DNA from 4 places in the Streptomyces sp. NPDC002324 genome. Region 2 is predicted to be linked to each of the others. Evidence: riboswitches for the same ligand, from Rfam matches in the RefSeq annotation. Region 2 holds a riboswitch; each other region holds the start of a gene.
The links. A riboswitch is a leader RNA that binds a small molecule or an ion and turns the genes downstream of it on or off. The one in region 2 is predicted to bind cyclic di-AMP.

Region 1 (5,426 bases), on a different contig from region 2:
TTTAAACAATAACTACACTGTACGTATGACGACCCGCTGGCTCACCCCCGACGAGCAGCGTGCCTGGCGTGCCTACGTGGCCGCCAGCTCGCTCCTGGAGGACGCGCTCGACCGGCAGCTCCAGCAGGAGGCCGGTCTGCCGCACCTCTACTACTCCGTGCTGGCCTCCCTCTCCGAGGCGCCGGACCGGCGGATGCGGATGACCGATCTCGCCCAGCATCAGAAGATCACGCGCAGTCGGCTGACGTATGTCGTCACCCGGCTGGAGAAGGACGGCGTGGTGCGGCGCGAGGACTGCCAGTGGGACAAGCGGGGCAGTGTCGCCGTGCTCACCGACGAGGGCATGGGCCTGTTGGAGCGGGTGGCGCCGGGCCATGTCGAAACGGTCCGCAAGGCCGTCTTCGACCATCTCAGCCCCGAGCAGATCGGTCAGTTCGAGGAGATCTGCGCGTCCATCGCGACGGCGATCCAGGGCGGGGACCCGCAGGCGGCCCCCGGCTCCGACGATCTGCCGTGGCGCCGCCGCGCGTGTCCGTCGAGCCAGGCCGGTCCGTCCGGGGAGTAGGTCTCGCGTTTATTCCCGGGTCGCGGGAATGTGAGGCATCCCAAAGAGGTTGCTTGAAATTTGAAGCAGGGGTTAGAGTCCTGCCGAGCGTCATGCTTCAAATCTGAAGCATGACGACGCCCGCACCAGGACCGGAGATCCCGCATGCCCGACATTCCCGCTGCCACCCCGCGTGCCCGCGTCCGGGTGCCGCTGCGTTTCCAGGACGGCTACGGCGTAGACGCCGAACTGGTCACCTTCCACGGCCTCGTCGACGGCCAGGAGCACCTGGCGCTCGTCCTCGGCGACCCCGCCCCCGGCACGGACCCGCTGGTCCGGCTGCACTCCGAGTGCCTGACCGGCGACGTCTTCGGGTCGGCCCGCTGCGACTGCGGTCCGCAGCTGCGCGAGGCGGTGGAGCGGATCGCCGAACGCGGCGGCGTCCTCCTCTACCTCCGCCAGGAGGGCCGGGGTATCGGCCTCTACAACAAGCTCGACGCGTACGCCCTCCAGGACCAGGGGCTCGACACCTACGAGGCGAACGCGGCGCTCGGCCTGCCCGAGGACGCCCGTGACTACACGGCGGCGGCCCAGATGCTGGGTGCCCTCGGCATCGACCGGCTGGACCTCCTCTCGAACAACCCCGACAAGGCGCAGCAGCTCCGCGACCTGGGCATGGGCGTCCGCCACCGCGTCCCCACCGGCGTCTTCACCACCGCCCACAACGTGCGCTACCTCCGCGCGAAAGTCCTCCAGACCCAGCACACGCTCCCCCTCCCGGAGCTGCCGGAGCTGACGGGACTGACGGGACTGACCGCGGGCTGAATCCAGGGTCCACCCCCTCCGCTCCCTCCCGCCGGCCCCTCCTCCCCCTCCTGCCGGCCCCTCCTGCCGGCTCCCCTCCCGCTAGCCCAATCGGCCCCGTCGACTAGCCCCGGGCTCCATCGCCGGAAACCCTGTATCCGTGGGCAGCGAGAAGGGGTGGCGGGGGTGAGGGAGCCGAGCGGGTGGCGGCTCTCGTACGTCCGTACGCTCCTTCGCGTCCTCCCGGCCCTGCTCATCACCATCGGCCTCTTCTACGACCACTTCACCCCGCGCGAGTTCACGGCCGTCCCCTTCTTCACCGCCTCGCCCCTGGTGGCGGCCCCGCTCTTCTCGCTGCTCGGCACGGTGATCGTCGGAATCGCCTCGGTCGCCGGGGTCAGCGCCGTGCGCGGCTACTACGGCGACACGGGTCAGGTGGACGCGATCACCGAGATCGCCACGGTGGCCACCGTCGCCGTACTGGCCGTACTGATCAACCGCCTCGTCCGCCGCAGCGACGCCCGGCTCGCCACCGCCCGCGAGATCGCCGAGGCGGCGCAGCGGGCCGTACTGCCGGTGCCGCAGGAGCGGATCGGCGGGCTGGAGATCGCCGCGCGGTACGAGGCCGCGCAGGCGGGGGCGTCGATCGGGGGTGATCTGTACGCGGTGCAGGACTCGCCCCACGGCGTACGGGTGATCGTGGGCGATGTGCGCGGCAAGGGGCTGGGCGCGGTGTCGGCGGTGGCGGTGCTGATCGGCGCGTTCCGGGAGGCGGCCGAGCAGGAGTCGACGCTCGAAGCGGTCGCCCAGCGGCTGGAGCGGGCGCTGGCCCGGGAGACGACCAGGCGGGAGGCCGCGCTGCGGGACGCGGCGGTGGAGTACGAGGGGTTCGTGACGGCGGTTCTGGCGGAGTTCCCGCACGGGGCCGGACGCGCCCGGATCGTCAACCGGGGGCATCCGTCGCCTTTGTTGCTGCTCGCCGACGGCACCCTGTGCACCCTGGACGCCCGGCGGCCGGCCCTCCCGCTGGGCATGGAGGACCTGGGCGCCTGGCCCGACCGCGCGGAGGAGGCCGAATTTCCGCCCGGCGCCACGCTGTTGTTCTACACGGACGGTCTCTCCGAGGCGCGGGACGCGCGCGGTGCCTTCTACGACCCGGCCGAGCGCCTGTCCGGCAGGGTCTTCTCCGCCCCGCGCGCCCTCTTGACGACCCTGGCGGACGAGGTGCGCCGGCACACGGGCGACCGCACGACGGACGACATGGCCCTTCTGGCGGTCCGCCGCCCGTGACATCCGGCAGGCACGGAGGCTCGGAGGCGCTCCTGTCACCGAATGTCACCGAACGTGTTTGTTCGACCGTCTTCCGTAGGTCTGCTGATATGGCGTCAGAACTTTTGTTACTCGTGAGGCAAGTCAACTCGCCCGTTTTAAACCCCTCATGACCCGTAAAGTCCACCGGGAACGCCGGAACGATCATTCGGAACAGCTTGGAATGGAGTACTCGCGTCTATTAACGTTCGATAACGCAGCGCGGTCGTCCCAGCCGTCACAAGAGACGGCTCCGTGCTCACGCGCCGAATCCCGCAAGGGAACCGGGGAACCACCACCCTGGGGTGAATCGCACGGAGACCGTCGTGGCAGTGCGCACGACCGGTTTACGCGCGTAGGAGACCTTCCTGCTCCGAACCCGTCAGCTAACCCGGTAGGCGAGGAGGAAGGAAGGAGTACGCCCACGTGGCGTCGAACCGGTCCGCGACCGAAGCCCCGTTCGTGCCCGACCAGCGTGACGGCGAGAGCCAGACGTTCGGCTACGGCAGCTACAACAGCGACAACGAGGGCCCCTGGCAGGAGTGGAATCCCAGTGAGGACTCCCTTCGCCCCGCTCGCGGTCGGCACCGCGTCGCCAAGAAGACCGGCGTACTCGCTCGTGGCGGTCTCGCCCGCAGCTCCACGGTTCTCGGTGTCGGTGTCATAGCCGCCGTCAGCGGCGCCGGCATGGCCAGCGCGCAGTCCGGCAAGGCCCCCGTGTCCATCTCGATGCCCGACATGCCGAACGTCGGCTCGGTCTTCGAGGACGAGGACGAGGCCGACCAGCCGGAGCCCGAGGCCTCCAGATCCCCCCTCAGCAGCGCCGGCCTGACGGCCGCCGACACCGAACAGGGCACCGCCGACGCCGGTGAGGCGCTGCGCGCCCGCATCATGGCGCAGGCCGAGTCCCAGCAGGACGCCTTCGACAAGGCCGCCGCCGAGGCCGCCCAGACCGCCGCCGCGGACAAGGCCGCCGAGCTGGCCGCCAAGGAGAAGAAGGAAGCCGAGGCCAAGGAGGCCGCCGCCGAGAAGAAGGCGGCCGAGGAGGCCGCGGCGAAGAAGGAAGCGGAGCGTCTCGCCTCCCTCGCCAAGCAGTTCACGCTGCCGACCTCCTCGTACACCCTCACCTCCACCTTCGGTCAGGCCGGCCCCTACTGGTCCTCCGGATACCACACCGGCCTCGACTTCGCCGCCCCGACCGGCACCCTGATCAAGGCCGTCCACAGCGGCACCATCACGCAGGCCGGCTACGAGGGCTCCTACGGCTACAAGACCGTCCTCACCCTCGATGACGGCACCGAGATCTGGTACGCCCACCAGTCCTCCATCGGTGTCAGCGTCGGCCAGAAGGTCGCCACCGGCGACGTCATCGGCCGCGTGGGCGCCACCGGCAACGTCACCGGCGCCCACCTCCACATGGAGGTCCACCCGGGCGGCTCGGCCAGCGGCATCGACCCGGCGGCGTGGCTGCGCAGCAAGGGTCTGACCCCGTAGAGCCGGTCGGAGAACGAAGCGGCGACGCCGCGTGAGTCCGTGAGGACCGCGCGGCGTTCGTCATACGCGCGTGCCGGCGACCGCTTCCGCCGCGGCCCCCGACCCCTTGCCGCCCCACGGCTTCACATGGCGTTCACGCCGGCGCGGAATGCGGGCGTCCGCCGCGACGGTTGACGTTGCACATGACTTCTCTTCGCAAGCTGGGCACGTCCGACATCGAGGTCTTCCCGCTCTCCCTCGGCGGCAACGTCTTCGGGTGGACGGCGGACGAGGCCCAGTCCTTCGCCGTCCTCGACGCCTACGCGGCCGCCGGGGGCAACTTCGTCGACACCGCCGACTCCTACTCGGCCTGGGTTGAGGGCAACACGGGCGGTGAGTCCGAGAGGATCATCGGCAGGTGGGTCAGGTCCCGGGGCAACCGCGACGACGTGGTCATCGCGACCAAGGTGAGCCAGCACCCCGAGTACCAGGGCCTGACGGCGGCCAACATCAAGGCCGCGGCCGACGCCTCCCTCGCCCGCCTCGGCACGGACCACATCGACCTCTACTACACCCACTTCGACCAGCCCGAGGTGCCCGTCGAGGAGATCGTCACCGCGCTCGACGACCTGGTGAAGGCCGGCAAGGTCCGCGCGACAGCCGCGTCCAACATCACCCCCGAACGCCTGAAGGCCTCCCTGGACTTCTCGGACGCCGAGGGCCTGGCCCGCTACGTGGCGGTCCAGCCCCACTACAACCTGGTCTCCCGGGACACCTACGAGGGCCCGCTCCAGTCCGTCGCCGCCGACGCGGGCCTTTCCGCCGTCCCGTACTTCGCCCTCGCCAAGGGCTTCCTCACGGGCAAGTACCGCCCCGGCACGACGGTCGACAGCCCCCGTGCGGCCGGCGCCGGAGCGTATCTCGAAACCCCGGCCGGCACGCGGGTCCTCGCGGCCCTCGACGAGATCGCCGGGTCCCGCGGCGCCGCCCACGCCACCGTCGCCCTGGCCTGGCTCGCCGCCCAGCCGACCGTCGCCGCGCCGATCGCCTCCGCGCGCACCGTGGACCAGCTCCCCGACCTCCTGGCCGTCGCCAACCTCACCCTCACCCCCGAGGAACTGCGGCGCCTGACCGAGGCCTCGGCGTAGCCCACGAGCCCCGAGGAGCGGGGAACCCCGTGAGCGGCCACCACGGGCACACCGCCCGCCCGTGGACCGCCGACAGGCACTAGATGAATGAGTCCAAGGGATGGCCTGCGGACAGAGCGCGAGGGCGTCCAATGTCGATGTGTGACGAA
Region 2 (5,426 bases):
ACGTCATCGAGCGCTGGGTGACCCTGGTCAACGACGGGCCGGCGGTGGAGCTGCTGCGGGCCGACTCGGCGACGTGGACGCTGCCGCCGCGCGCGGACGAGCCCTGGCGGCTGTCCCAGCTGCACGGACGATGGGCGGCCGAGTCGCGGCTCGTGCGCGGCGACCTCACCTACGGCGAGAAGGTCATCGGCAGCCGGCGCGGCCACACCGGGCACCAGCACCTGCCCTGGGTCGCCCTGGACACCGACGCCACCGAGGAGCGCGGCGAGGTCTACGGCTGCGCCCTGGGCTGGTCGGGATCCTGGCGGATCGCGGTCGCACAACTGCCGGACGCCCGCGTGCAGATCACCGGCGGCGCCGGATACGACGAGTCCGGTCTGCTGCGGCTGGAGACGGGGGAGACGTTCACCACGCCCGTCTTCGCCGGCCTGTGGAGCGACGGCGGCCACGGCGGGGCGAGCCGCGCCTGGCACGCGTACCAGCGGACGTACGTCATCCCGGACGCGGACCAGGACCGGCCGGTGCTCTTCAACTCCTGGGAGGCCACCGAGTTCGACATCTCCGAGGAGCAGCAGGGGACGCTCGCGCGGCGCGCGGCGGCCATCGGGGTCGAACTGTTCGTCGTGGACGACGGCTGGTTCGGGGCGCGTACGAGCGACCGGGCCGGCCTCGGCGACTGGACGCCCAACCCGGACCGCTTCCCGAAGGGGCTCAAGCCCCTCGCCGAATACGTGCACGCCCTCGGAATGCGGTTCGGTATCTGGGTCGAGCCCGAGATGGTCAACCCGGACAGCGAGCTGTACCGGGCGCATCCCGAATGGGCACAGTTCCAACCGGGACGAAAGCGGACGGAGCTGCGTAATCAGCTCGTCCTCAATCTCGCGCGCGAGGACGTCCAGGAATACCTGTGGGAGAAGCTGGACGCGTTGCTGTCCAGTGCGCCGATCGACTATGTGAAGTGGGACTTCAACCGCTGCTTCACGGATGCCGGCTGGCCCGGCGAGCCGTATCCGCAGAAACTGTGGATCGAGCATGTGCACGCCTTCTACGCCCTGCTGGACCGGCTGCGGGCCGCGCACCCGGGGGTGGCGTTCGAGTCGTGCTCCGGCGGCGGCGGTCGTATCGACCTCGGGGTGATGGCCCGGACGGACCAGGTGTGGACGTCGGACAACACCGACCCGCTAGACCGGCTCGCCATCCAGCACGGCTTCAGCCAGATCCACCCGGCCCGGACCATGGCGGCATGGGTCACCGACAGCCCGAACAACCAGCTCAACGGCCGGGTCAGCACCCTGCGGTTCCGTTTCGTCAGCGCCATGGCGGGCGTGCTCGGCGTCGGTGGCGACCTCACCGAGTGGACGGAGGAGGAGCTGGCCGAGGCGGGGAGCTGGGTCGAGCTGTACAAGCGGATCCGGCCGGTCGTGCAGCGCGGTGATCTCTACCGGCTGCGCCCGCCGACGGGTGGCCTGAGCGCCGTGCAGTACGTCCTCGACGACGAGGTCGTGGTCCTGGCCTGGCTCCAGGCCCAGCACTACGGTGAGCAGCCCGCTCCGCTCCGGCTGCGCGGACTGGACCCGACAGAAGTGTATGAGTGCCGCGAAACGGGCGAAGTGCACCGAGGGGCCGTTCTGTTGCACCACGGGTTGCCGACGGGGTTGCGTGGCGACTTCGATGCGACGGTTATCCACCTGCGTCGCACTTGAGCGATCTGTCCGAAATAGAGCTTTAAATCCAACAAGCCCTGGAATAAAGCCTACTGGCCCGTAGGGGAGTGAGCAGCGTCATATTCGTGACGTTCCGCTGTCGCCATGTGCACGTAATTCGCGCATGTTTCCAGGGCGGTTGGGAAATGTTCAAGACCGGTCTTCGACGGAGCGTGATGGTGGATTGATGTAAGGATCAGGTAGAAAGACGCACAGGAAGTCCCAATGGTTGTCTCTGTGGGCACAAGTCGCTTACGTTCGGCGTCAATCCGGACGGACGCCCAATCCTGCCGCCGACCGGAGCCGCACACCGACCCGATCCACGGCAGGAGCGGGGGACCCACAGGAATCACCGCCTGTTCCGGTCTCCGGAAGAGGCTAGGGGTACAGCCGTGCGCGAGCACGGCCGGACATCTCCAGTCCGCACCCGACAGCTCACCTCGCAGGCGCCGGAGAGGAATTCGTCATGCCCGCGAAGGGTAAGCACCGCCGTCCCAAGTCCCAGCGTTTCACCCGCTCGATCGCCGCCGCCGGGACCGGCGGTGCTGCGCTCGCGCTGCCGCTGATCGGAGCCGCCGGCGCCCAGGCCGCCACCCCGACGGCCGCCGTGTCCGGGGCTTCCGAGAAGACGGCCACGATCGCCACCCAGCAGGCCGCGGCCGAGGCGGGCGCGCGGATCGAGCAGGCGGAGAAGGCCGCGCAGGCGGAGCGGACCGCCACCAAGAAGACGGCCAAGACCTACTCGGTGAAGGTCGGCGACTACCTCGCGAAGATCGCGGACGAGCAGGACGTCGACGGGGGCTGGAAGCGCCTCTACTCGGACAACCGCGAGGCGATCGGCTCCGACCCGTCGCTGATCCACCCGGGTCTGAAGCTGTCGATAGGCGGGCAGGCCGCGTCGGGCGGTACGCCGCAGTCGTCGAAGCCGCAGCTGTCGCAGTCCTCGAAGCCTGCCGAGTCGTCGACGACGCCGAAGCCCTCCGCACCCGCCAAGCAGGAGTCCAAGGACACCCAGGCGTCGGCCTCCACGTCGAACGGCCAGTCCTCGTCGGCCAACAGCTCCGGCTTCAGCCTGCCCATCCAGGGCGCCACCGTCGGCACGGCGTACAAGACCGCCGGCAGCATGTGGTCCAGCGGCTACCACACGGGCGTCGACTTCGTGGCCCCGACCGGGACCGCCCTCAAGGCCGTGGGCGCGGGCACCGTCGTCTCCGCCGGCTGGGGCGGCGCGTACGGCAACCAGGTCGTCATCCGGCTGGCCGACGGCTACTACGCCCAGTACGCCCACCTCTCCTCGATCTCCGTCTCCGCGGGGCAGTCCGTGAGCGGCGGTCAGCAGATCGGCCTCTCGGGCGCGACCGGCAACGTCACCGGGCCGCACCTGCACTTCGAGATCCGCACCACGCCGTCCTACGGCTCGGACCTCGACCCGCTGGCCTACCTTCGCTCGAAGGGCGTCAGCGTCTGAGGTTCCGTCCCTCAACCACACCGAAGGCCGGCCCCGCTTCTTGGGGGCCGGCCTTCGGTGTTGCGGTCGTGTGGCATGGCCGACCGAAGCCTCGACAGGGGGCGAACGGAAGTACACAGTGATCTCCGTAAGCGCTTTCTATGCGGGGGGATCCGGGTTCCGCGTCGCGTCGCGTCGTCGTTCCCCTTTCCTTCCATCGGGACAGGAGTGTCATGACCACCCGTAGAGCTTTCGGAGCCCTCGCCGCCGGTGCCGCCCTCGCGGCGCTCGCTCCGGCGGGGACGGCGGCCGCGCACCCGCGTCCGAGGCGGGGCCGGCTGATCGCCGCCGACGACTTCCGGCACGGGCTCGGGCAGTGGGCCGTGGAGTTGGAGAGGGGCGGGGTGGTCGCCGCATCGCGGGGTGTGCTGGAGGTCGATGTGCCGGCCGGGGCCACGGTCTGGTTCAAGCGGAAACTGCAAGGGCCGTACGTCGTCGAGTACACGGCCACGCCGGTCTCGGCGGGCGGGGCCAACGACAGGGTCTCCGACCTCAACAACTTCTGGAACGCCGTCGATGTGCGCTCACCCGGTGATCTCTTCGCCACCCCGCGTTCGGGCGCGCTCGCCGAGTACGACCACCTGAAGACGTACTACGTCGGGTACGGCGCCAACACGAACACGACGACACGCCTGCGCCGGTACGTCGGTGAGGCGGGCGTGCGGCCACTGATCTACGACTACACCGAGCCGCTGCTCGTCGCGAACGCGCCGCATCAGGTGCGGATCGTCTCCGACGGGTCGAAGGTCCGGTGGTGGAACAACGGCCGGCTCGTGTTCGACTACGTCGATCCCGCGCCGTACACGAGTGGGCACTTCGCCTTCCGCACCACCTGGAGCCATTTCCGGATCGAGGACTTCCGGGTGTGGAGGTTGCGCGGTCGCCGCTGAGGGGGGAGAGGGGGTGGGGATGGTGGAGTGCGGCCATCCCGACCTGGAGTATTCCGGGTTGTCCAACACTTGACCCGTGGTCTATCTCACCGTCCGTCAAGTCCTTATTACGGTCGCGTAGGTCACATGCCACGGTGAATCATGGGCCGATGTGGCAGACGATTCGAATGACAGCAGAACGATGATCGGGTCGTACGTGGCGCTGGGGGACAGCTTCACCGAGGGCGTCGGCGATCCGGGGCCCGACGGGCGGTTCGTCGGCTGGGCCGACCGGTTCGCGGTGCTCCTCGCGGACCGGGTGCCCGAGGGCGACTTCGACTACACCAACCTCGCCGTGCGGGGAAAACTCCTCGACCAGATCGTGGCGGACCAGATTCCGAGGGCTCTGGAGCTCGCGCCGGATCTCATCTCCTTCTGCGCGGGCGGCAACGACATCATCCGGCCGGGCACCGATCCCGACGAGGTCGCCGAGCGGTTCGAGCGCGCGGTGTCCAGGCTCACCTCGGCCGTCGGCACCGTCATGGTGACCACCGGCTTCGACACCCGTGACGTACCGGTGCTCCGGCATCTGCGCGGCAAGATCGCCACGTACAACCTGCATGTGCGGGCCATCGCCGACCGGTACGGGTGTCCCGTGCTGGACCTGTGGTCCCTGAAGACGGTGCAGGACCGGCGGGCCTGGGATCTCGACCGGCTGCACCTGTCGCCGGAGGGACACACGCGGGTCGCCCTGCGGGCCGGTCAGGTGCTGGGCGTCGACGTCCCGGCCGACCCCGACCAGCCGTGGCCCCCGCTGCCGCCGCGCGGCACGCTGGAGATGCGGCGGGACAACATCCAGTGGGCGCGGGAGTATCTGGTGCCGTGGATCGGGCGGCGGCTGCGGGGGGAGTCCTCCGGGGACCACGTGTCGGCGAAGGGGCACCTGTCGCCGGACGACATCAGGGTGCGGATCGGGGTGGTGGCCTGACCGGGTCGCCTCCGGCGGTCGGCCGCATTTGATGCGGGACCAGGGCTTCGGGGGGTGGCGGGGGCCTGGGTGTCGCGGGGGTGCGGGTCGGTGGGCCTGATTGCGCCCGTCGTGGTTGCTCGCGCAGTTCCCCGCGCCCCTGAGGGGGCGGGCCTGGCGGTGCTGTGTTGCCGTTCGGCGGTGGGTGCGACGGCTGCCCGGGGGCGGTGTCGTCAGCGGGTCGCCGCTGTCAGGGTTTCCCGGGTCAGACCCAGTTCGTGGGCCAGGGCCTCGTCGGCCCATTCCTGGGCTCGGGTGCGGGAGAGTGTCCCGCCGTAGGCCGTCAGCTGGACGGCCAGGCCGTCCAGGAGGGCGGTCAG
Region 3 (5,426 bases), on a different contig from region 2:
TGCTCGGATACTCGGGATCGGCGGCGGCAGGGGCGGTACTCACGTCGAACGGCACCGCTCAGGCGGCGACGGCGGTGAGCACGGAGACCTCGGAGGGCATGAGCACCGAGACCGGGGCGGGAGGGGCGGCCGACTTCCCCGAGGGCGCCAGGTTCAGCGGCACGGTTCGTATGCCCGGCACCGAGATGACGGAACTGACGGTCACCTTCAGCGTCGCCACGACGGAGGCCCCGGCCGCCCAGCGGATCAGCGCGCTCGAAGTCGCGGACGCCCTGAACGAACTCGCCGCCGCCCGCGGCTGGCCGCCGGTCACCTTCTACGGGACCCCGGCCCCCGCGCCGCTCAACTGATCGCCCGGATCCGATCCCACCAGACATTCAATTAGACATCCCACCAGACATCCCGCCGGAGATTCCCGAACCAGAAGTCCCCACCAAGGTCTCCACCAACGCCCCACCGAAGATCCCCGCGGAGCCCCGTTCCGCGGGGATCCGTTCGCTTTCAGCCGATCTCCCTCCTCCAGAGTCCGTACGTCCTGTACATTTTTTACGGAAGTCGATCAGAGGAGGCACACCCCATGCCCGAGAACCCACCGTCGGCCCGTCATGTGCTGCCCGAGTTCACCGAACGCACCAGCACGGGTCACCGGACGATGGATCCGTACTCGAAGCTGCTGGAGGAACGGATCGTGTTCCTCGGGACGCGGATCGACGACACGTCGGCGAACGACGTGATGGCGCAGTTCATGCACCTGGAGTACCAGGCGCCGGACCGGGACATCGCGCTGTACATCAATTCGCCCGGCGGCTCCTTCAGCGCGATGACGGCGCTCTACGACACGATCCGGTTCGTCACCTGTGACGTGGCGACGGTCTGCCTGGGGCAGGCGGGGTCGGCCGCCGCGGTGCTGCTGGCGGCGGGCACACCGGGCAAGCGTTCGATGCTGCCGGGGGCGCGCGTGCTGATCCACCAGCCGGCCCTGGCCGACCCGATCGAGGGGCAGGCGAGCGATCTGGCGCTCCAGGCCGAGGAGTTGACGCGCAACCGCCGGAACCTCGAGGAGATGCTCGTCCGGCACACGGGGCAGAGCCCGGAGCGGATCAGCGCCGACATCGAGCGGGACAAGTTCCTCGACGCCGAGGCGGCGGTGGCGTACGGCCTGGCCGACCGGGTGATCCGGAGCCGCAAGACCCCACCTACACCCCCCTCACCCCCACCACCCTCGTCCACGCCCCCCTCACTCCCGCTCCCCGGCGCGAGGTGAGGCGCGGATGCTCCCGCCCGAACTGCCGCCCCTGCCCGCGCTCACCCGCGCCGAGGCGGAACTGATCGACCGTTATCTGGACGTGGTGGACCTCCTCGGCCGGATCAATCCGGCCCGTCCGGGCGACACGTACCGCGGGCTGCGCGCGGCGCAGGCGCTCGTAGCGAAGGCGACCGCCCTGCGCGACGCGCTCGAACTGATGCACAGACGCGGGGAGAACGAGGTGCACGCCCCGACGCTCGCGCGGGCCCTGCGCATCCTGGACGGCGAGCGGCGCGCCGGCCGGGTGGCGCTGCCGCCGGAGGCGGAGGACTCCCCCGCCTGAGCCGTTCGCGTCACCCGCCTGAACCGATCGCGCATCGGGCGCCGTACTACTGACGGGGCGTCCGGTCCCGGCGCGACGCCCTCCGGTCGGCCTACCGCGATCGACCCATCGGCCCATACGTCGTGAGGACCTGTGAAGTTGCGCAAGATGCCTGGTACATGGGCGGAGTACTGCATTCCGGCGCTGGTGCGGACCTCCTCGACCACTGGGACACAACGAGGGAAAACGCCCTGTCCACCCGAACGGGCGAGTGGTGAGTAAGACCACAAATCCCCGGTTCCGTTGGGATTTTCGCACTTGAGTACGCCAAGATCCCTTCTCGACGACAAGCCCCCGCCGCAGCGGCGGGGCGATCCGGGTGGACGCCGAGTCCTGCCGCCGCCCGGTTACCGGTCGACAGAAGTGCATCGGCAGGAGTGGAGGACCCAAGCACGACGGGTCGCCGGAACGGTCACGCCATGACCGCGCCGAGCAGCCCTTGGGGTGAAGCCGCGTCAGCGGCCGGGCAACTTCGCCAGCCCGAATCCGACAGGTCATCCTTCACAGGCGGCTGACGAAGGGTTGCGCATGACTGCGCTGAATCGTGTCCCGTCGCTGTTGACCCGGGCCGGTACGGCCTCGGCTCTGACCATCGCCGCCGTCGGCGGCAGCATCGTGGTCCCGGGCGTCGCATCCGGCGCCGAGGCCGCCACGGTGGCGTCGAAGGCACTCAAGGTCGCGGCTTCCAAGAAGGGCTCCCCTTACAAGTACGGCGCCGTGGGTCCGGGCAGGTTCGACTGCTCGGGGCTGACGCTCTACTCGTTCAAGAAGGCGGGCAAGAAGCTGCCCCGTACTGCCCAGCAGCAGTACAACAAGACGAAGCACATCTCCGTGAGCAGCCGCAAGCTCGGAGATCTCGTCTTCTTCCACTCGGGCTCGAACGTCTACCACGTCGGTATCTACGCGGGGAAGGGAAAGATCTGGCACTCGCCGAAGACGGGTGACGTCGTCCGGCTGCAGAAGATCTGGACGAAGAGCGTCTGGTACGGCCGGGTCCGCTGACCCACCGCTGGGGGCGGCGGAACTGTCCGCCGCCCCCGCTGGCGTATGTCGTACACATGTGGTTACCCGTGCCGCCATGGCCGAGGAACCCACCCGCCCGGCACGTAACGAGACACCCCTCGAACGCGCCGATCGCAATTTCTCCGAGCTGCTCCAGGAGCTGCGGGTCACCCAGACCGGGGTGCAGATCCTCTTCGCGTTCCTGCTGACGCTGGCCTTCACCCCGCGCTTTCCGGACCTGGACACCTTCCAGCGTGTCACCTACGTGACCACCCTGTTGCTGGCCGTCCTCGCGGCGACGCTCTTCACCGCGCCGGCCGCCCTGCACCGCTCGCTCTTCCAGCAGAACGCCAAGCCCGCCATCGTCCAGGTCTCGTCCCGGTTGGCCACCGCGGGCCTGATCGTGCTGATGCCGGCCTTCACCGGCTCCGTCACGCTCGTCGTGGACGTGACGCTCAGCCGGACGGCCGGTGTCGCCGCCGGGTCCGGCACGCTCCTGGCGTGCCTGCTCCTGTGGGGCCTGCTCCCGAAACTGGTGGGACGCGCCTCGGGCCGCGACACCACGCCGCCGTCGCCACTCCCGCCGCCGACGCCCCTGCCGCCCCCGACGCCACCGGTCGAGGACGACAGCCCCGTCAGGTCTCCGGCGGACCACCTGCGGTGACCGGCTGGACGGGGAGCGTCCACGGAAGTTCGATCGCCACCGTCTTGCCGCCCTCCCGCGTGGGTCTGACGCTCAGCCTGCCGCCGCACTCCGCGGTCAGCCAGCGGATGATGACCATGCCCCGGCCGTTGTCCTGCTGGACGGCGGCCGGCAGGCGTTTGGGAAAGCGCGGATGACTGTCGGTGACGCCGATCCGCAAGTGCTCGTCCCGGTCGAGCGCGATGTCCACGGTGAAGGTGGGCGACTGGCCCAGTGTGTGCTGGACGGCGTTGGTGGCGAGTTCGGACACGATCAGGCGCACGGTGTCCGCGATGCCCGTGTCGCCCGGCAGGCCCCATTCGGCGAGCACGGTGGCGACGTAGTTCCGGGCTGCGGACACCGAGGCGGGATCGCTCGGCAGAGTGACGGATGCTTCCAGGTGATCTGCCATGGCGAGGCGTCCCTTTCCCACGGGACCGGTGTCCGACAGGGAGCGGATGGTTCGACTACGGTCCCGGACTGGTGCTTCGCGCCAGACTGCCACTACCTGGGCCGTCACGCGTGGCGATCCACCAAGATGTGCATATATCTGTCGCTCGAAGCGGTGAACTATCCGACGACCGAACGTATTTGGGTGGGGTCTTCGTCCATCCTCTGTCGTCACCCCGACATCCGGTGTCGTCACCGCGATCGAGAGCGCCGGGCGGAAGGAGAATCCCATGCAGTACGGTCCGGCGGTGCGCCGCCGCAAGCTAGGTGCCGAGTTGCGTGTCCTGCGCACCCGTTCGGCGCTCACGAGCATCGAGGCGGCCCATCGCGTCGGCTGGCACCAGTCCAAGGTGAGCCGGATCGAGACGGGCGCCAGCGGGGTGAAGCCCGCGGACGTCCGCAAGCTCCTGGACGCGTACGGGATCGACGACACCGAGTTACGGGAGCTGCTCCTGGCGCTCGCGGGCTCCGAGGACGGCGGTGGGCGGCACAACTGGTGGCACGCGTACCGGGGCGTACTGCCGCCGACGTACCGGGACTTCATCAGCCTGGAGTCGCAGGCCGGGGGCATGCGGACGCTGGAGACCTCGGTCGTTCCGGGTCTGCTGCAGATCCCCGAGTACGCGCGGGCGGTGACACGGGCCGCGGTGGAGGGGCTGGATGACGACAAACTCGACGCGCTCGTGGAAGTGCGGCTCGCGCGGCAGGAGGTGCTGCGCGGGAACCCGCCGATGGAGCTGAGCGCCGTGCTCGACGAGGGCGTTCTCCGGCGTGTGGTGGGCGGTCCCGAGATCATGTCCCGGCAGCTGGTCCGTCTGGTCGAGGCGGCGCGGCTTCCCCAAGTGCGACTGCAGGTGCTCCCGTTCACTGCCGGGGCGCATATCGGCGTCACGGGACCTTTCGTAATTTTCTCATTTCGGAGCACATCCGATCTGGACGTGGTTGTTCTCGACCACTTGACGAGTAGCCTCTATCTCGAACGGAAAGAAGACCTCAAGGCGTATGTCGAGGCCTTCAACGCCCTTCAGATCCACGCCCTTTCGCCCGAGGACTCGTTGGATTACATCGCCGGGCTAGCCGCCGGCGCGTAAGGAGGCACCATGTCCGCACTGCCTCGGAACGTACCCACCAGTACCGAACTGCCCGATGTGCGATGGCTGCGCAGCAGCCGCAGTACCGGGATAAACAACTGTGTGGAGACGGCCCGTCCGGGATCCGGCCGCTGGGCCGGGCTGGTGGCCGTACGCGACTCGAAGAACACGGCGGGGCCCGCCCTGTTGTTCGACCCCGACGCCTGGGAGGGATTCATCACCACGCTGCGGTGACCCCCACCGACAGCGTTCGTCCTTCCGCTTGCGGCGAGGCTCGGCCGGGACGCCGACTCACGGTCGCGTATCGCCGATGATCCCCACGGCTCGGTCGATCTGCCCCTGCGTGAGATCCGCACGGGCGGTCAGCCGCAGCCGCGAGACGCCGTCGGGCACGGACGGCGGGCGGAAACAGCCGACGGCGAGACCCGCCGCCCGGCAGTCCGCCGCCCACCGCAGCGCCTGATCCGGCGACGGCGCGCGTACGGACACCACGGCGGCGTCGGGCCGCACCGCTTCATGGCCCGACGCCGTCAGCCGTGCGTGCAGCTCCCTGGCCACCTCACGGGCCCGCGC
Region 4 (5,426 bases), on a different contig from region 2:
GCGCTACGACGGTCCCGTCGAACTCGCCACCTGGCGCTTCGCGACCGAGCCCCTCACGCTGGGCGGGCAGGACATCGCCCCCGGCGACCCGGTCCTCGTCGTCCTCGCGGCGGCCGACCGCGACCCGGCCCGTTTCGAGGACCCCGACACCCTGGACCTCTCCCGCCGTGACAACCAGCACCTCGGCTACGGCCACGGCATCCACTACTGCCTCGGCGCGCCGCTCGCCCGGCTCGAAGGCCAGAGCGCGCTGGCGACGCTCCTCACCCGGCTCCCCGATCTGCGACTCGCAGTGGATACGGCCGATTTGCGGTGGCGGGGAGGCCTCATCATGCGTGGATTGCGCACGCTTCCGGTGGAATTCACCCCACGGGCGCGGCCGTGAGTGGGTGGTGATCGCGCCGTGAGCGGCCCGTAGTTGTACCCGGACGGGCCGTAACACTACCCCATTCCGAGCCAGAAATTGACGCTCCCTCAACTCTGTGATCTTCACGTGATCTGCGCTGCATTAACTTGTGACAACTGATCGACTGCCGATACGTTCACACGTCAGTGCGAAGGGGGCACCGCGCCCGTCGCACAGACCACCGCTGTCGTGTGAAAGGCAACCGCATGCTCTCCGGGAACGGTCGTCACCGTCGCCCCCGTCAGGCTCCGGCTCTCCTCGTCGCGGCGGGAGTCACCGGGTCGGCCATCGCGATCCCACTCCTCGGCGCCACCGGCGCGAGCGCGGCGAGCGGAACCACCTGGGACCAGGTGGCGGAGTGCGAGAGCGGTGGCTTCTGGAGCGCGGACACCGGGAACGGGCGCTACGGCGGCCTCCAGCTGACCCAGGAGAACTGGGAGAAGTACGGCGGCCTCGACTACGCGACGACCGCGGACCAGGCCAGCCGTTCGCAGCAGATAGCCGTCGCCGAGAAGGTCCTCGCGGACCAGGGCGTAGGCGTCTGGTCCACCTGCGGACTGCTGCACAACCTGGGCGGCGACTCGGGTCCCGCCGACGTGGACACGGGTGTCGCGGACGACTCGTCCGACTCCGGCGGCGCATCCGGTTCATCGGGTGCATCGGATTCCTCCGACTCGACCGGGTCCACCGGCTCGGCCAAGTCGGCCGACGGCACCGACTCCACGCGCTCCGACGGGTCGAAGGAATCGACCGAGTCGACCGAGTCGTCGGACGCGTCCGCGAAGGCCCTCGACGGCTCCACGAAGGCGACCACCGAGCCGGACGCGGGCTCCGACGCCGCGGACTCCACCGATTCCGGCGACAGCGGCACCGGCACCGGCACCGGCTCCAAGGAATCCGGCAGTGCGAACACGGACGATTCCAGCCAGGCGGACGGCTCCGCGGCCGACGATGACGTCGACGGCGGCAGCGGCCGGCATCGCGGCGCCAGCGCCGACGAGGGCGCGGACACCGGCTCCGGGGCGGACAAGGCCGACGGCGCCACCTCAGGCCGTCACGCCTCGCGTGACGGCGGCGCGTCGAGCGAGGGCGCGGAGGGCGCCTACACCGTCCGCGTGGGCGACAGTCTGACCGGCATCGTGAACTCGCTCGGCCTGAACGGCGGGTGGCGGACGCTGTACTCCGAGAACGAGCGCACGGTCGGAACTGACCCGGACCTTATCCTTCCCGGTCAGACCCTCGAAGTCGGTGCCGAAACGGGCGAAAAGTAGCGGCAGTTCGCGTCATGGTTCGACCCTGAATGCCCGTTTTGATCATTGTGGGAGATGAATCACAGACCCCCTGATCGTCTTTGAAATTCGGGCAATCACCTGTTTACGGTCGTGACCGCTCGCCACAGCGGGCCCTCCCGGTCGGCACGCCGAATCCTGCCATCGGCCGTGAGGAACAGTCGTCGCGTCAAGCGCCGTAGGCAGGAGCGGGGGACCCAAGGTAAGTGCCGGGTCCGGCGGTTGCGGCCCTTCGGGGGCGCACGACCGGAACCGGCTGGGGGTGAAGCCGCGCGACGTGAGCCGAGAGGCGAGCGTGCGCGGCCGGGCAACTCAACCGGCCCGAACCCGACAGCTCACCTCGCAGGCGTCGGTGAGGGGATCTCTCCATGCTGTTTTCCAGCAAGGGCAAGCACCGTCGTCCGTCCAAGGCCGCTCGCGCCATCGCCGTCGTCGGTGTCACCGGCGCCGCGGCGGTCGCCGCCCCGCTGATGGCCGCCGGCAGCGCCTCCGCCGCCACCGCCTCCGAGTGGGACGCCGTCGCCCAGTGCGAGTCCGGCGGCAACTGGTCCATCAACACCGGCAACGGCTACTACGGCGGTCTGCAGTTCTCGGCCTCCACCTGGGCCGCCTACGGCGGTACGCAGTACGCCTCCACCGCCAACCAGGCGAGCAAGGCCCAGCAGATCGCGATCGCCGAGAAGGTCCTCGCCGGTCAGGGCAAGGGTGCCTGGCCGGTCTGCGGCAAGGGTCTGTCCGGCGCCTCCTACGACGGCGCCGCCGCCTCTTCCGGCAACGCCGACTCCTCCGGCTCCTCCTCGCAGAGCACGCAGGAGAGCACCAAGAAGAGCACCGAGGACACCCGCTCCTCCCGCTCCTCCGAGCGCGCCACCGTCAAGACCCCGACCGGCAAGAAGGTCAAGAAGGGCGACGGCGAGTACAAGGTCGTCACCGGTGACACCCTCAGCGCCATCGCCGCGAAGAAGAACGTCAAGGGTGGCTGGGAGAAGCTCTTCGAGCTGAACAAGGACATCATCGACGACGCCGACTTCATCTACCCGGGCCAGCAGCTCCACCTGAGCTGACCCACGGCGACCACGACGGCCGCCACACGCCTGCCGACCCCACGGCCGCCCCCACGGCCGGGCAGGCGGGGCAGGTTCAGCCGGGCCGGAAAACAGGCCGCTCCCCGGCTGAACCACAGCCCGCTCACAGCCGTGTCCTCCATAGTGAAGACCTCGTGAGGGCCGTCCCCCCGTCCCCACGGGCTCCCCGCCCCGGTGCGCATTCCCCCGTACGCACCGGGGCGGGGCTTTTTCGTGCCCGCCTCCTCCTTCTGTTCACTTTCTCGACCACCCCCCTTTGTTCCGACCGGGAACAATGGGTACGGTCTGTCTGTCCACGGGACGGTCGGTCGGCTGCCGACGGCCCGGGGACGGTTAGGCTCTAGTCGCCAGGCCCCAGCGGCCCCGCACAACCAGCGTCACATCCCATGAAGGAGATGCTCGTGCCGTCCATCGACGTCGTCGTAGCCCGGGAAATCCTCGACTCGCGAGGCAACCCCACCGTCGAGGTCGAGGTCGGCCTCGACGACGGCAGCACGGGTCGTGCCGCCGTTCCGTCCGGCGCCTCCACCGGTGCCTTCGAAGCCATCGAGCTGCGTGACGGCGACCCCAACCGCTACCTCGGCAAGGGCGTCGAGAAGGCCGTCCTCGCCGTGATCGAGCAGATCGGCCCGGAGCTCGTCGGCTACGACGCCACCGAGCAGCGCCTGATCGACCAGGCGATGTTCGACCTGGACGCCACCGACAACAAGGGCTCCCTCGGCGCCAACGCCATCCTCGGCGTCTCCCTCGCCGTCGCCCACGCCGCCTCCGAGGCCAGCGATCTGCCGCTCTTCCGCTACCTGGGCGGCCCGAACGCGCACCTGCTGCCCGTTCCGATGATGAACATCCTGAACGGCGGTTCGCACGCCGACTCCAACGTGGACATCCAGGAGTTCATGATCGCCCCCATCGGCGCGGAGTCCTTCTCCGAGGCCCTGCGCTGGGGCGCCGAGGTCTACCACACCCTCAAGAAGGTGCTGAAGACCAAGGGCCTGTCCACCGGCCTCGGCGACGAGGGCGGCTTCGCCCCGAACCTGGAGTCCAACCGCGCCGCCCTGGACCTCATCCTGGAGGCCATCAAGGAGGCCGGCTACACCCCCGGCGAGCAGATCGCCCTCGCCCTGGACGTCGCCGCCTCCGAGTTCTACAAGGACGGCGTCTACACCTTCGAGGGCAAGGAGCGCTCCGCCGCCGAGATGACGGAGTACTACGCCGACCTCGTCGCGTCGTACCCGCTCGTCTCCATCGAGGACCCGCTGTTCGAGGACGACTGGGCCGGCTGGAACACCATCACCGAGAAGCTGGGCGACAAGGTCCAGATCGTCGGCGACGACCTCTTCGTAACCAACCCCGAGCGCCTCGCCCGCGGCATCGAGGAGGGCTCCGCCAACGCCCTGCTCGTCAAGGTCAACCAGATCGGCTCGCTGACCGAGACCCTGGACGCCGTCGAGATGGCCCAGCGCAACGGCTTCAAGTGCATGATGTCCCACCGCTCCGGCGAGACCGAGGACGTCACCATCGCCGACCTCGCCGTCGCCGTGAACTGCGGACAGATCAAGACCGGCGCCCCGGCCCGCTCGGACCGCGTCGCCAAGTACAACCAGCTGCTGCGCATCGAGGAGATCCTCGACGACGCCGCGGTCTACGCCGGCCGCAGCGCCTTCCCGCGCTTCAAGGGCTGAGCCGCCGGCTGACCCGTTGAGGGCCAAGCCCGCGCCAGTCGTACGTACGTCCCCGTACCGGTCCCGTACCGTGTGCGGGGACGTACGCGCGTGCGCGTGGGAGAAGGCAGAAGAAGGGGCGCGGGACATGGCCGTGAAGGACCGGGACCGGGACCGTTTCTCCACCGCGACCCGGCTGAAGGTGCTGGGCGAGCAGACGGCCGCCCGGGTCTACCGCTCGCAGGCCAAGCGCCAGGTCCGTCGCTCCCGGCTGACCGGCCGGGCCGCGCTGCTCGCCCTCGTCCTCTGCTCGATGATCGTGGCGCTCGCCTATCCCATAAGGCAGTACGTCTCCCAGCGCGCCGAGATCGCCGACACGCAGCGGCAGCGCCAGGAGGCGCGCGAGCGGGTCGAGGAGTTGCGCGACCTCAAGGCGCGCTGGCAGGACGACGCGTACGCCGAGCAGCGCATCCGGGAGCGGCTGCACTATGTGATGCCGGGCGAGACCGGCTACACCATGATCGACCCGGACGCGGCGAAGCAGTCCCGTACGACACAGGGGGCGGCCGACCGCCCCTGGTACACCAATGTCTGGGACGGGGTCGACAAGGCCGACGCCGCCGACAGCTGAACGGCCACCCCGTGACCGTGAACCGATGAGCCACACCGAGGACTTGAGTAGCAGGTTATGCAGACCCCTCCGCCGACCACCCCGCGCACCGAGCCGACCGACGCCGACGTCGAGGCCTTCCAGCAGCAGCTCGGGCGCCCCCCGCGCGGCCTCCGCGCGATCGCGCACCGCTGTCCCTGCGGGCAGCCGGACGTCGTGGAGACGGCCCCGCGGCTGCCGGACGGCACGCCCTTCCCCACGACGTACTACCTGACGTGCCCGCGCGCGGCCTCCGCGATCGGCACGCTGGAGGCCAACGGCGTGATGAAGGAGATGACGCAGCGGCTGGCGACGGACCCCGAACTGGCCGCCGCC

Region 1: it holds a riboswitch for cyclic di-AMP, as region 2 does, so the genes downstream of both, ACWCRJ_RS39005 (M23 family metallopeptidase) here and ACWCRJ_RS25930 (peptidoglycan DD-metalloendopeptidase family protein) in region 2, are expected to answer to the same signal.
Region 3: it holds a riboswitch for cyclic di-AMP, as region 2 does, so the genes downstream of both, ACWCRJ_RS03605 (C40 family peptidase) here and ACWCRJ_RS25930 (peptidoglycan DD-metalloendopeptidase family protein) in region 2, are expected to answer to the same signal.
Region 4: it holds a riboswitch for cyclic di-AMP, as region 2 does, so the genes downstream of both, ACWCRJ_RS28690 (transglycosylase family protein) here and ACWCRJ_RS25930 (peptidoglycan DD-metalloendopeptidase family protein) in region 2, are expected to answer to the same signal.

The regions. Positions count from the first base shown of each region.
Region 1 covers NZ_JBSFCF010000049.1:26-5,451, reverse strand. Annotated here, with positions in the region: gene ACWCRJ_RS39020 (MarR family winged helix-turn-helix transcriptional regulator) at 26-565, shown strand; gene ACWCRJ_RS39015 (GTP cyclohydrolase II) at 710-1,369, shown strand; gene ACWCRJ_RS39010 (PP2C family protein-serine/threonine phosphatase) at 1,526-2,638, shown strand; cyclic di-AMP (ydaO/yuaA leader) riboswitch at 2,911-3,072, shown strand; gene ACWCRJ_RS39005 (M23 family metallopeptidase) at 3,083-4,150, shown strand; gene ACWCRJ_RS39000 (aldo/keto reductase) at 4,333-5,277, shown strand.
Region 2 covers NZ_JBSFCF010000021.1:119,945-125,370, forward strand. Annotated here, with positions in the region: gene ACWCRJ_RS25925 (alpha-galactosidase) at 1-1,703, shown strand, start outside; cyclic di-AMP (ydaO/yuaA leader) riboswitch at 2,006-2,165, shown strand; gene ACWCRJ_RS25930 (peptidoglycan DD-metalloendopeptidase family protein) at 2,170-3,171, shown strand; gene ACWCRJ_RS25935 (DUF6250 domain-containing protein) at 3,384-4,100, shown strand; gene ACWCRJ_RS25940 (SGNH/GDSL hydrolase family protein) at 4,282-5,067, shown strand; gene ACWCRJ_RS25945 (TetR/AcrR family transcriptional regulator) at 5,280-5,426, opposite strand, start outside.
Region 3 covers NZ_JBSFCF010000002.1:122,003-127,428, reverse strand. Annotated here, with positions in the region: gene ACWCRJ_RS03620 (hypothetical protein) at 99-350, shown strand; gene ACWCRJ_RS03615 (ATP-dependent Clp protease proteolytic subunit) at 578-1,264, shown strand; gene ACWCRJ_RS03610 (hypothetical protein) at 1,272-1,589, shown strand; cyclic di-AMP (ydaO/yuaA leader) riboswitch at 1,983-2,153, shown strand; gene ACWCRJ_RS03605 (C40 family peptidase) at 2,157-2,630, shown strand; gene ACWCRJ_RS03600 (DUF6328 family protein) at 2,707-3,294, shown strand; gene ACWCRJ_RS03595 (ATP-binding protein) at 3,266-3,724, opposite strand; gene ACWCRJ_RS03590 (helix-turn-helix domain-containing protein) at 3,993-4,853, shown strand; gene ACWCRJ_RS03585 (DUF397 domain-containing protein) at 4,863-5,087, shown strand; gene ACWCRJ_RS03580 (8-amino-7-oxononanoate synthase) at 5,145-5,426, opposite strand, start outside.
Region 4 covers NZ_JBSFCF010000025.1:120,075-125,500, forward strand. Annotated here, with positions in the region: gene ACWCRJ_RS28680 (cytochrome P450 family protein) at 1-385, shown strand, start outside; gene ACWCRJ_RS28685 (transglycosylase family protein) at 613-1,677, shown strand; cyclic di-AMP (ydaO/yuaA leader) riboswitch at 1,860-2,059, shown strand; gene ACWCRJ_RS28690 (transglycosylase family protein) at 2,064-2,759, shown strand; gene eno (phosphopyruvate hydratase) at 3,182-4,462, shown strand; gene ACWCRJ_RS28700 (FtsB family cell division protein) at 4,590-5,072, shown strand; gene ACWCRJ_RS28705 (DUF501 domain-containing protein) at 5,130-5,426, shown strand, end outside.